DNA from 3 places in the Fusibacter fontis genome. Region 1 is predicted to be linked to each of the others. Evidence: riboswitches for the same ligand, from Rfam matches in the RefSeq annotation. Region 1 holds a riboswitch; each other region holds the start of a gene.

Region 1 (3,270 bases):
CTTTTGCACGCTTTTCAGCCCATACAAGGAGCGGCAACAAAATCACAGCACTCGCTAAAAACACATAGACTTCAGCAGATTGAATGCTTTCGGTGAAATGGAAAAAATCGAGATTTGTAAGTGCATACATAAGACTTCCAATAAACCCACCTAAGATCACAGCACCTAAGAAATCAATAGGGGCTTTTTCTTTTGGTTGATAGTTGGGAATGAAGATGCTTAAAATGAGGATAGCGATTGAGATTGGGACATTGATAAAAAAGATGTATCCCCAGTGATCCATGCCAGCGATATCGATGATGAAACTTCCCAGTGTTGGCCCGATAATGGTGGCAACGCCATATATCATACCGACGAAACCAAGCGCCATACCGCGTTTTTCTTCTGGAAAACTCTGCCCAATAACCGTTGTCGCGATTGGCAAGATGCCACCTGCTCCCACAGCTTGAATGACGCGTGCAGTAAGTAGTAGTGGAAAGCTGTCTATGAAATTGGTCATACCACATAAAAGTGATCCAATACCGAAAACGGCAATACCAAATACATAGACTTTTTTATGGCCGATTCGGTCAGCCATCTTGCTCGTAATAGGCATAGAAATGGCATATGCCAATGTATAGATGGTAATCATCCAAATGCCAGTTTTGCTTGCAACGCCAAATCCATCTTGAATAATTTCACGTGCAGGGGAGACGATTCCGCTGTCGATGGCCCCCATGAATATACCGAGTAAAAATAAAACTAAAACCAATGTTTGATTTTTTTTCATGTGAATATCCTTTCTATGATGTTTGATTTTGTGTAAATAAGATGAACATACCAGATGCTGATTTAATTGAACAACGTTCATAATGGACTAAAAAAATAGAATTTCTTTATATGAACACTGTTCATTTTATATGAAGTGAGGACATTTGTCAATTATGAATCGCAATAAAATAACCTCCATGAGCATCGACCTTTCGGGTCAATCTCATGGAGGTTCATTTTCATAAATCACGTATTTAATAACGTTTACTTAATAACGTCAATCGTCTTTCTCATCAATAGGAAGACAGAAGCTGTGATGATCAGTTCTGGGAGCATGTAAGAACCGTTATATACGAAAGAGTACCAAACTGGATGCATCGTCTCAGGTGCATATGAAGCAAAGAAGATAAAACCTGAGAGAAAATGTGCTAAGAATCGGCCTGTTAATCCAATGGTAATGCCTGTCACCACTTTTGAGACAGAAGCACTTTGCTTAATGAAAAATCCTGCCATACCGATCAAACCAAAGGCAAGTGGGTAATCAATGATCACTGAAAGTGGATGCGCTGCATACGGTTCAATGGCAAATTGTAAAAGACCGTAAACTGCTCCAACAAACATTCCTTGAACGCCACCCCAGCGATATGCAAAGATGATGAGTGGCACCATACTGCCAGCGGTAACTGAACCGCCATTGAGCCAAAGGGGTGTTTTGAACTTGATAAAACTTAAAACTGTTGCAATTGCGATCATCATCGCGCCTTCCACGAGCATTTTCGTAGAAAAACCTTTCTTTCTTTCCATAGTAAACCTCCATTTAAATGTATTTCGCATCTAAATGATTCTTAGTGCATAATAAAAAACACGCCTGGAATACAGGCGTGGTCTGATTTTCATTATTCCACACTTTCCTCCGCTAGCTCTAACTAGTTCAGGTTCAAAGGGTTACGCATACGCGCTCTCAGCTTTTAAGCACCCCTAGGTGAATCATTTTTTAGTTTCGTGTTTATGATACCACATTTTGTGGTTCTTGTAAATCTTCACTGTACTGTAAGCGGTACAAATCGTAGTACATGCCGCGTTTAGACAAGAGTTCTTGATGGTTGCCCATCTCTTTAATTTCGCCCTTGCTCATGACGATGATTTGATTCGCATGTTGAATGGTTGAGAGACGGTGTGCCACGATCAAAGTCGTTCGATTTTGAATGATCTTATTGATGGCATCTTGTATTAAGAGTTCTGTCTCTGTATCGATATTTGAAGTTGCTTCGTCGAGAATTAAGATGCCTGGGTTAAAGACCAATGCTCTTGCAAAAGACAAGAGTTGTCGTTGTCCGGCAGAGAGTGTCGCTCCACGCTCGACCACAGGTTCATCATATCCTTTCGGAAGTTTTGAGATAAATCCATGTGCGTTGACGTACTTGGAAATTTCCTCGATGGTCTCCATGGAGATGGATTGATCGTAAAGGCGAATATTGCTCTTAATATCGCCTGAAAATAAGAAGACATCTTGTAAAACAATGCCGATATGTTCTCTTAAATGGTGAATATCCATCTTTTTAATGTCGATGCCGTCCAGTAAAATCTGTCCTCTTTGAATATCGTAAAAACGATTGAGCAAACTGATAATCGTCGTCTTACCCGAACCCGTTGCACCAACAAGAGCGATGGATTCGCCTGCCTTGGCTTTGAAGCTCACGCCTTTGAGCACATAGTCCTCATCGGTCTCAGGATGTTGCATATAACTGAACCAGACGTCTTTAAATTCAATCTCTCCTTTAAATAAGTCTTTTTCAATCTGTAAAGGCATTTGACAGTTTTCGATGCTGCTTTTTTCATCTAGCAATAAAAAAACGCGCTCAGCACTTGCCATGGAAGACTGTAAAATATTGAATTTTTCACTTAAATCCATAATCGGTCTAAAAAACTGTTGGGTATAGGTGATAAATGCAACCAATACGCCCAGTTGAACAGCACCTTTGATGGCCTCACCACCGCCAAACCAAAGAAGTAGCGCCAGTGAGATGGAATAAGCAAAGTTCATCGTCGGTCTAAAGATGGCATATACATGCGTTTCCTCGATGGAGCTGTTGAGAAAATCTTCGTTAATGGCATCAAAATCCTTGTAAATGCCCTTTTCCTTGTTAAAAATCTGAATAATTTTCATACCGTTGATGTTTTCTGCCAAAGTGGCATTGATGCGGGCGATTTTGACTTTCACTTCTCTTTGAACATCACGTGCTTTTCGTCTAAAAATAGAAGCTGCTAAAATTACCAGTGGCATTGTACTAAAGCAGATTAACGTAAGTTTTAGGTCGATTACCGCCATGACCACAACTGTTCCAATCAGAAGAATAAAGTCTTTGATGGAAGTGACGATGACATTGGTAAACATCTCGTTGATATTTTCCATGTCGTTGGAAACTCTCGTTACCAATCGGCCCACGGGGTTTTTATCAAAGAAGCTTAAATCCATATCTTGAAGGTGGCTATATAGCTCTTCTCTCATGGTGTAGATGA
Region 2 (3,270 bases), 1.4 Mb from region 1:
CACTAGAATCCGATCCTGCAATCGTCAGAACTTTTGGAATCTCTAAGGTGTAATTTTGAAAGGTCATAGAAGCCTTTTTAAATAACGCTTGAGTTGCTTCTCTAATATGAGGTTTAGAAAAAATAGCTGAAACCACAGCGATGCCACTTAATCCCGTATTTTGTAGTTGTTCGACATTAGACATGTCAATTCCACCGATACCCACTACTGGGATCGTCACGATACGTGTAATTTGTTTGAGTATCGTAAAATCTGTTGGTTGTGCATCGAGTTTGGTATGGGTCGGAAACAATGCGCCGACACCGATATAATCTGCTCCACATTTTTGTGCATGAATGGCTTCTTGAACTGTATGTGCAGAAACTCCGATGATGGCATCTTTCCCAAGAATCTGTCTCGCCTGTTCAATCGAAAGGTCATCTTGTCCAAGATGAACCCCAGAAGCGTTAACGACTCTAGCTACTTCAACATAATCATTGATAATGAGCGGAATATTATGAGCATCCGTAATCGGTTTGATCCTGCGCGCGACTTTGATGAGCGCTTCTTGTGATAACGTTTTGTCCCGAAGTTGTAAAATCGTGATACCTCCTAAAATCGCTTCAGTCACTTTTGATTCAAGCGTTTCATCTGAAGTATCTGTAATTCCGTAAAGCGTGAATTGATAGTTTTGAATTTTTTTAGTAAATTGCATACGACTGTCTCCCTTCTATTGATGTCTTTTCATTGATGTGATTCATTAAAGTATATGTTCAAACTCTGGTTTAAAGGCATGAACTTTAGCACGTTGTTCGAGGATTTCAGGCGTCATTTGACTGATGGCATCGTGAATAAAAACGCGAAGAGAACCTGTTCCTAATTGAGCGCTTTGACATGTCTCAAACGCTATTTCACCAGCAACTCCCATCATAACAGTTGCCATGAGTGCCGCTTCAAGTTGCTGATTTGCCATAGCGCTAAAAGCGCCCATTAAACTTGAAAGCATGCAACCTGTTCCAGTTACTGAATTCATTGATTTGTGACCATTATAGACAAGATAAGTTATCTTTTCGGTTGAGACTAAATCGACACTTCCTGTAGCGACGATCACAGTCCCATCAAAGTACGTGGAAAGTTCGCGGACAATTTTAATGTAATGTTTTTGTGTTGTATCCGTGATACAGTCAGATTCCAGAGCATCGACACCTCTAGATGATGACTCGTGAATGTTGGTTTGTTTGGATAATTCTGAACCATTTGAGTGTGCCTGATCACTTGTGTTTTCTATCGGTTTGGGACACATAAGCGCATGCAATGCTTTGATTTCAGTTAAATTGCCTTTAATAATGGTTGGTTTTAGTTTGCGAATCAATTCGAGAGCCGTGTGCGTTCTCAATTTTGAAACGCTTATGCCGACTGGATCGAGTAATATAGGAAGTTTCAGCTGATTGGCGGTGTTTCCCGCAAGATGCATAGATTCAATGGTGCGATGATTGAGTGTACCTATGTTGATGACGAGGGCGTTGCACAAAGCTGTAATTTCTTCTACTTCTGTGATGTCATCTGCCATGATGGGTGATGCCCCTACTCCAAGTAAAATATTGGCACAATCATTGGCAGTTACATAGTTGGTAATGTTGTGAATCAGCGGCTTTGTCGCTTTAATTTTTGACAGTAACTCAATATTCAAGTGTGTCATAATTGGTCTCCTTTTGCGCAATAAAAAAAGGTTGCCGAGAGCAACCTTCATTCATATGGTCATTCCCTACGTTGGCATTATCCAAATCAGGTACGGTCGAAACTCACAGTTTCCTCTCAGCCCATATATGAGCTCCCGATAGTATTTAATTGTAATGAACGAATATCATATGTTGAGTATATCACACACATATGAATCTTCATAGAGTGAATTGAACTCTTATAGAGGCATTTGAAGGGTCACATCGTATTTTTCCACGAGATGATGTGGATGATAGGACTGTTTCGCTTTTCGGATGCCTTCGATGCCCATGTCTTGTTCTCGATTTAAAAATTCATATTGAGTGCTTGCACTTTCAGCCATAGATTGATTGATCATCGCATATGCGCCTTGATAATCTGAGTCTGCCTTTTCAATGTGAACGAGATAAGTCGTTTTATTGAGTGGTTCACCGATACTAAAAGAGATGGGTTTTTCGTCGATGGTTAGAACAATTCCCTCTACGCCTCTTCTCGAAAATAAATCCCATTGCGTAAAGAGTTCTTTGATGCCGTTAAACTCGTGACATAAATCCATCGAATCTTTGCAACCATTTGCAATACACCAGTTTTTTGCAGCTTTGAGAGCTTCCAGTGCATTAACCGGTGTTATGGATTCACTCTTCATTGCATGTGCATAATTTTTTTTGAACTGATTAACATGATTTTTCTTTTTATGGTATCGATTTCCGGAGAGTTGAGCGAGATTCTGTGATTCATATAGGTAGTCAAAGTCCGCTTCGATTGCCTCGGATTCTATAATAAAGCCGTTATTCTCTAAGAAATTTTGAAAAAATGTACCAATATGTCTCAGTTTTAAAGGAAAGTGATGCGTATGTGCATAATGAATCCACGCTTTAGTCGATTCGAGGAGTGCTTGTGTATTGGAGTAATCTCCTACTGGTTCTGAAAAACTTATTTCACTTGATTCTGTCGAGTGGTATTGATACCAAACGTACCCTTTAATTTCAATATAGTGCAGGCGATGTTTATGTCGCCAAATTGTTAAATTGGTTAAATTAAGATCGTGAATTTCACTTAGATAGTTTTCGTAGTAAGGTTTTAGACTATCATAACTTTCAATTGTAAATGGTTTAAGTCCATCTAATGGGTTCATAATAAGCTCCTTAAAAATATGTCGTCCCGTTTGGAAACGTATTTTGCCATGTATTTATCACTAGAATTGCTGTCAATAAGCATGATTGCCGATTCTACTGGTACCCATAAGACATCATACATGTCTGATGCCTCTGTGCTTTCGCTTTCCACAAGTTTAAACTCTATCCCGCATGTCATCTGGACTTCATCCAATGCATCTCGATATTCCATGATATTTCCCACGACGCGCTGAAGCAGCGTTCGAAAATGAAATTGTTGGTATAAAGATGATTCAATCGCTTGAATATTTGTATCATACGGAATGCCAGGCAGTTTATAGTAATGGTCTTTTTTTATATAAAGGAGTGCAATTTCGTCAGCGGAATTGCGAATAATCGCTCGGATTGCGTGCAATATCTCCCGATCACTTTCTTCAGCAATGCAAGGTAATCCAAA
Region 3 (3,270 bases), 940 kb from region 1:
CACTGCTTAGTGCAAAAGCCAAGTAAAACAGATGACTGTTTGCAAAGCTTCCATTGAGTATGAGCACCCCTACTGACGCACCGATGAGTCCCGTACCAAAAACCTCACCTAGAAATGCACTCATAGAATTTTTAAATTTAGTATACATAACCCCCGCGATGAGAGCGCCAAATAGACTTCCTGGAAATGCTAATATCGTTCCAGTTCCCATGAGATTTCTCAGTAGTGATATACAAAATGCATTGCCTACGGCATAAAAAGGACCTAGTAAAATCGCCGACAGCACATTGATGAGATGTTGAATTGGGAATGCTTTGATGGGACCGATTGGGATATGAAGCACTCCCGCACTGATCGTTCCTATTGCGATAAATAGTCCTGATAAGACCATCTTACGTGTTGATTTCATCGGATTAATTTCCTCCTAAAACAATAGATTTATTCATACTTATTGACTTAATAAAGTCAAGTCTTCCCCGTTTAACACTTTATTGATCGTCCTCATCGCACACATTTTTCCACACATTGAACACGAATGCGCTTCCTCTGTTGCAATACTTTCTCTATAACGCCTAGCCTTCTCTGGATCGATGGCAAGAGCATACATCGTTTCCCAGTCTATCGCTTGTCTAGCAGCGCTCATCTCATTGTCCCACTGACGTGCACCTTCAATTTTTTTACCTAAATCACCTGCATGTGCAGCGATTTTAAATGCGATCAGCCCCTCAATCATGTCGTCAATATCTGGCAATCTCAAATGTTCTGCTGGTGTTACATAGCACAAAAAGTCAACACCTTTAGAGGCTGCAAGTGCACCACCGATAGCGCCTGTAATATGGTCATATCCTGGTGCGACGTCCGTTACAAGTGGTCCGAGTACATAAAAAGGCGCACCATGACACAGTTTCTTCTGCAAAATGACGTTGCTTTCGATCTCATCGATGGACATATGACCAGGACCTTCAATGATCACTTGGACATCTTTCGCCCATGCGCGTTTGGTGAGTTCGCCTAAAACAATCAGTTCATGAATCTGTGAAGCATCTGTTGAATCGGCGATACTCCCCGGTCTCATGGCATCTCCTAAGCTCAACGTCATATCATATTTACGACAAATGTCGAGTAAATCGTCAAAATGCGACACAAAAGGATTTTCTTTTCCGGTAAGCGTCATCCAAGCAAAGAGAAGCGACCCGCCTCTTGAGACAATATTGGTCAATCTTGGGTTGTTTTTAAATGTTTGCATGGTGTGGCGATTCACGCCTGCGTGTACCGTGATGAAATCTACGCCATCCTTCCCGTGTTGATCCACTACCGCCAAGAACTCTTCTGCCTCAATTTCGGCGAGTTCTTTATCATAAAATCCAAGTGCATCATAAATTGGCACGGTTCCAATCATCGCGGTAGATCGATGGACAAGGTCTTTTCTAAAATCAGCAGTTTTCCCATAATTGCTCAGATCCATGATCCCGTGTGCGCCCATTTCCATCGCTTTAAGCGCTTTGGACATCTCGCAATCATAGTCATGTGCATCTTTTGAAATACCTAAATTGACATTGACCTTCGTCGTCAATCCTTCTCCTACTCCAACAGCTTGTAAATTTACGTGATTTTTGTTAGCGGGTATGACAATTCGCCCCTTTGCCATCTGCTGAACCAGCCAGTTCAGGTCCATCTTTTCAGTTTCTGCTACACGCCTCATTTCTGGAGTGATGATGCCTTTTTTTGCCGCTTCCATCTGCGTGCAATACGTCTTGTTTTCCATAAATCCTCCTTGTCTTGTGCGGTAAAAAGCCGAAAAAAAAACGCGACAAAGGGTCGCGTTAATCGAATGATTCGAATATCTCAGCTTTCCTACGCCAGTATGATCTGGATCAGGTACGAGGGTAAAGAACGAATTCTTTTCTCAGCCATAAAATGGCACCCCTAGTGAGTGATCTTATTAAATTGTTCACGTTTACTGTAACATATTCTTATCAGAAAATCTATTAAATATTCCAGATATTCAATTGTGTATCCACTAGATATTTATCTACATAATCCGCAGTTACTGGTCGGCTAAATAAATATCCCTGCATAAAATCACACTCTTTTGGAGCTAATTTGTTGTATTCTTCTACAGTTTCAACGCCCTCAATCACAACCTTAAATCCAAGTGAATGTGCAATGTACACCAAACTATCAATAATTTTTGAATGCTCATGATGGATAAACCGTTCTTTCAAACTTCGATCAATTTTGATGCTATCCACAGGTAAAAATGTCAAATAATTCAAAGATGAATACCCTGTACCAAAATCATCCAGTGCAATCCGAACGCCAAGCGATTTTAATTGATTGAGTACTTTAATGCTTTCTTCGCGATTTTCAAGTAAGACACTTTCAGTAATTTCTATCTCGATTACAGATGGTTCAAGATGTCTCGCCTCAAGGCACTCTCTTAGAAAATCCACGACTTGTCCATCAATAATTTGCTTGGTGGATACGTTCACTGCAACAGGTAAAATGTCTAAGCCTCTATTCTTCCAGCGCACGATCTGATCGAGCACTTCACAAATCACCCATTTTCCAATATCGAGTATCATCAGAGTTTCTTCAGCCACTGGAATAAACACATCCGGTGCAAGTGAAAAATCTTTGAGTCTTATTAATGCTTCAAAGCCAACGACTTTTTGCGTTTGAACCTCAATAATAGGTTGATATACCATCATAAACAAATCATTTTCTATCGCATCGTGCAATTTTTTCTCAATGCTTACGCGTTTTTCAAACTCAGAGCTCATATGCGCATCATAATAATGTCGTTGATTTTTGCCATTTTTCTTCGCGTGATACATCGCAATATCTGCTTTTGACATCAGATCCATGACGGTGTCTCCATCAAGTGGATATCTCGAAATACCATAACTTGCAGAGATGTGATTTTTGATGGCATCAATTTGAATACCTTGTTTGATTCCATTTGCGACTTGTTCTATGCACGGTTCTATTGCGTTTGGATCAACGGTATTGGGAATTAATATGACGAATTCATCACCACCAAAGCGAAACACTTCTGAACTATCACTCACAGCATGTTCTATTCGTCTTGCAACTTCAGATAATATTTTGTCTCCATAAAGGTGCCCTAAGGAGTCATTGATATTTTTAAAGTTATCTAGATCCAGCAAAATGATGGTTCCAACTTGTTTGTACTGAAGATTCATTTCTAAATTTTCGACAAACTTACGACGGTTGAAAAGACCCGTTAACGCATCGTGTTCTGCTAAA

Evidence for each region. A riboswitch is a leader RNA that binds a small molecule or an ion and turns the genes downstream of it on or off. The one in region 1 is predicted to bind thiamine pyrophosphate.
Region 2: another riboswitch for thiamine pyrophosphate. It lies ahead of ACZ41W_RS03260 (hydroxyethylthiazole kinase); the one in region 1 lies ahead of thiT (energy-coupled thiamine transporter ThiT).
Region 3: another riboswitch for thiamine pyrophosphate. It lies ahead of thiC (phosphomethylpyrimidine synthase ThiC); the one in region 1 lies ahead of thiT (energy-coupled thiamine transporter ThiT).

What each region holds. Positions count from the first base shown of each region.
Region 1 is NZ_AP042445.1:2,635,023-2,638,292, forward strand. Features, by position in the region: gene ACZ41W_RS11790 (DHA2 family efflux MFS transporter permease subunit) at 1-769, opposite strand, end outside; gene thiT (energy-coupled thiamine transporter ThiT) at 1,015-1,554, opposite strand; TPP riboswitch at 1,641-1,740, opposite strand; gene ACZ41W_RS11800 (ABC transporter ATP-binding protein) at 1,757-3,270, opposite strand, start outside.
Region 2 is NZ_AP042445.1:724,371-727,640, forward strand. Features, by position in the region: gene thiD (bifunctional hydroxymethylpyrimidine kinase/phosphomethylpyrimidine kinase) at 1-694, opposite strand, end outside; gene ACZ41W_RS03260 (hydroxyethylthiazole kinase) at 740-1,678, opposite strand; TPP riboswitch at 1,724-1,827, opposite strand; gene ACZ41W_RS03265 (DUF2156 domain-containing protein) at 1,898-2,833, opposite strand; gene ACZ41W_RS03270 (hypothetical protein) at 2,830-3,270, opposite strand, start outside.
Region 3 is NZ_AP042445.1:1,692,631-1,695,900, forward strand. Features, by position in the region: gene thiW (energy coupling factor transporter S component ThiW) at 1-409, opposite strand, end outside; gene thiC (phosphomethylpyrimidine synthase ThiC) at 449-1,765, opposite strand; TPP riboswitch at 1,835-1,938, opposite strand; gene ACZ41W_RS07640 (bifunctional diguanylate cyclase/phosphodiesterase) at 1,989-3,270, opposite strand, start outside.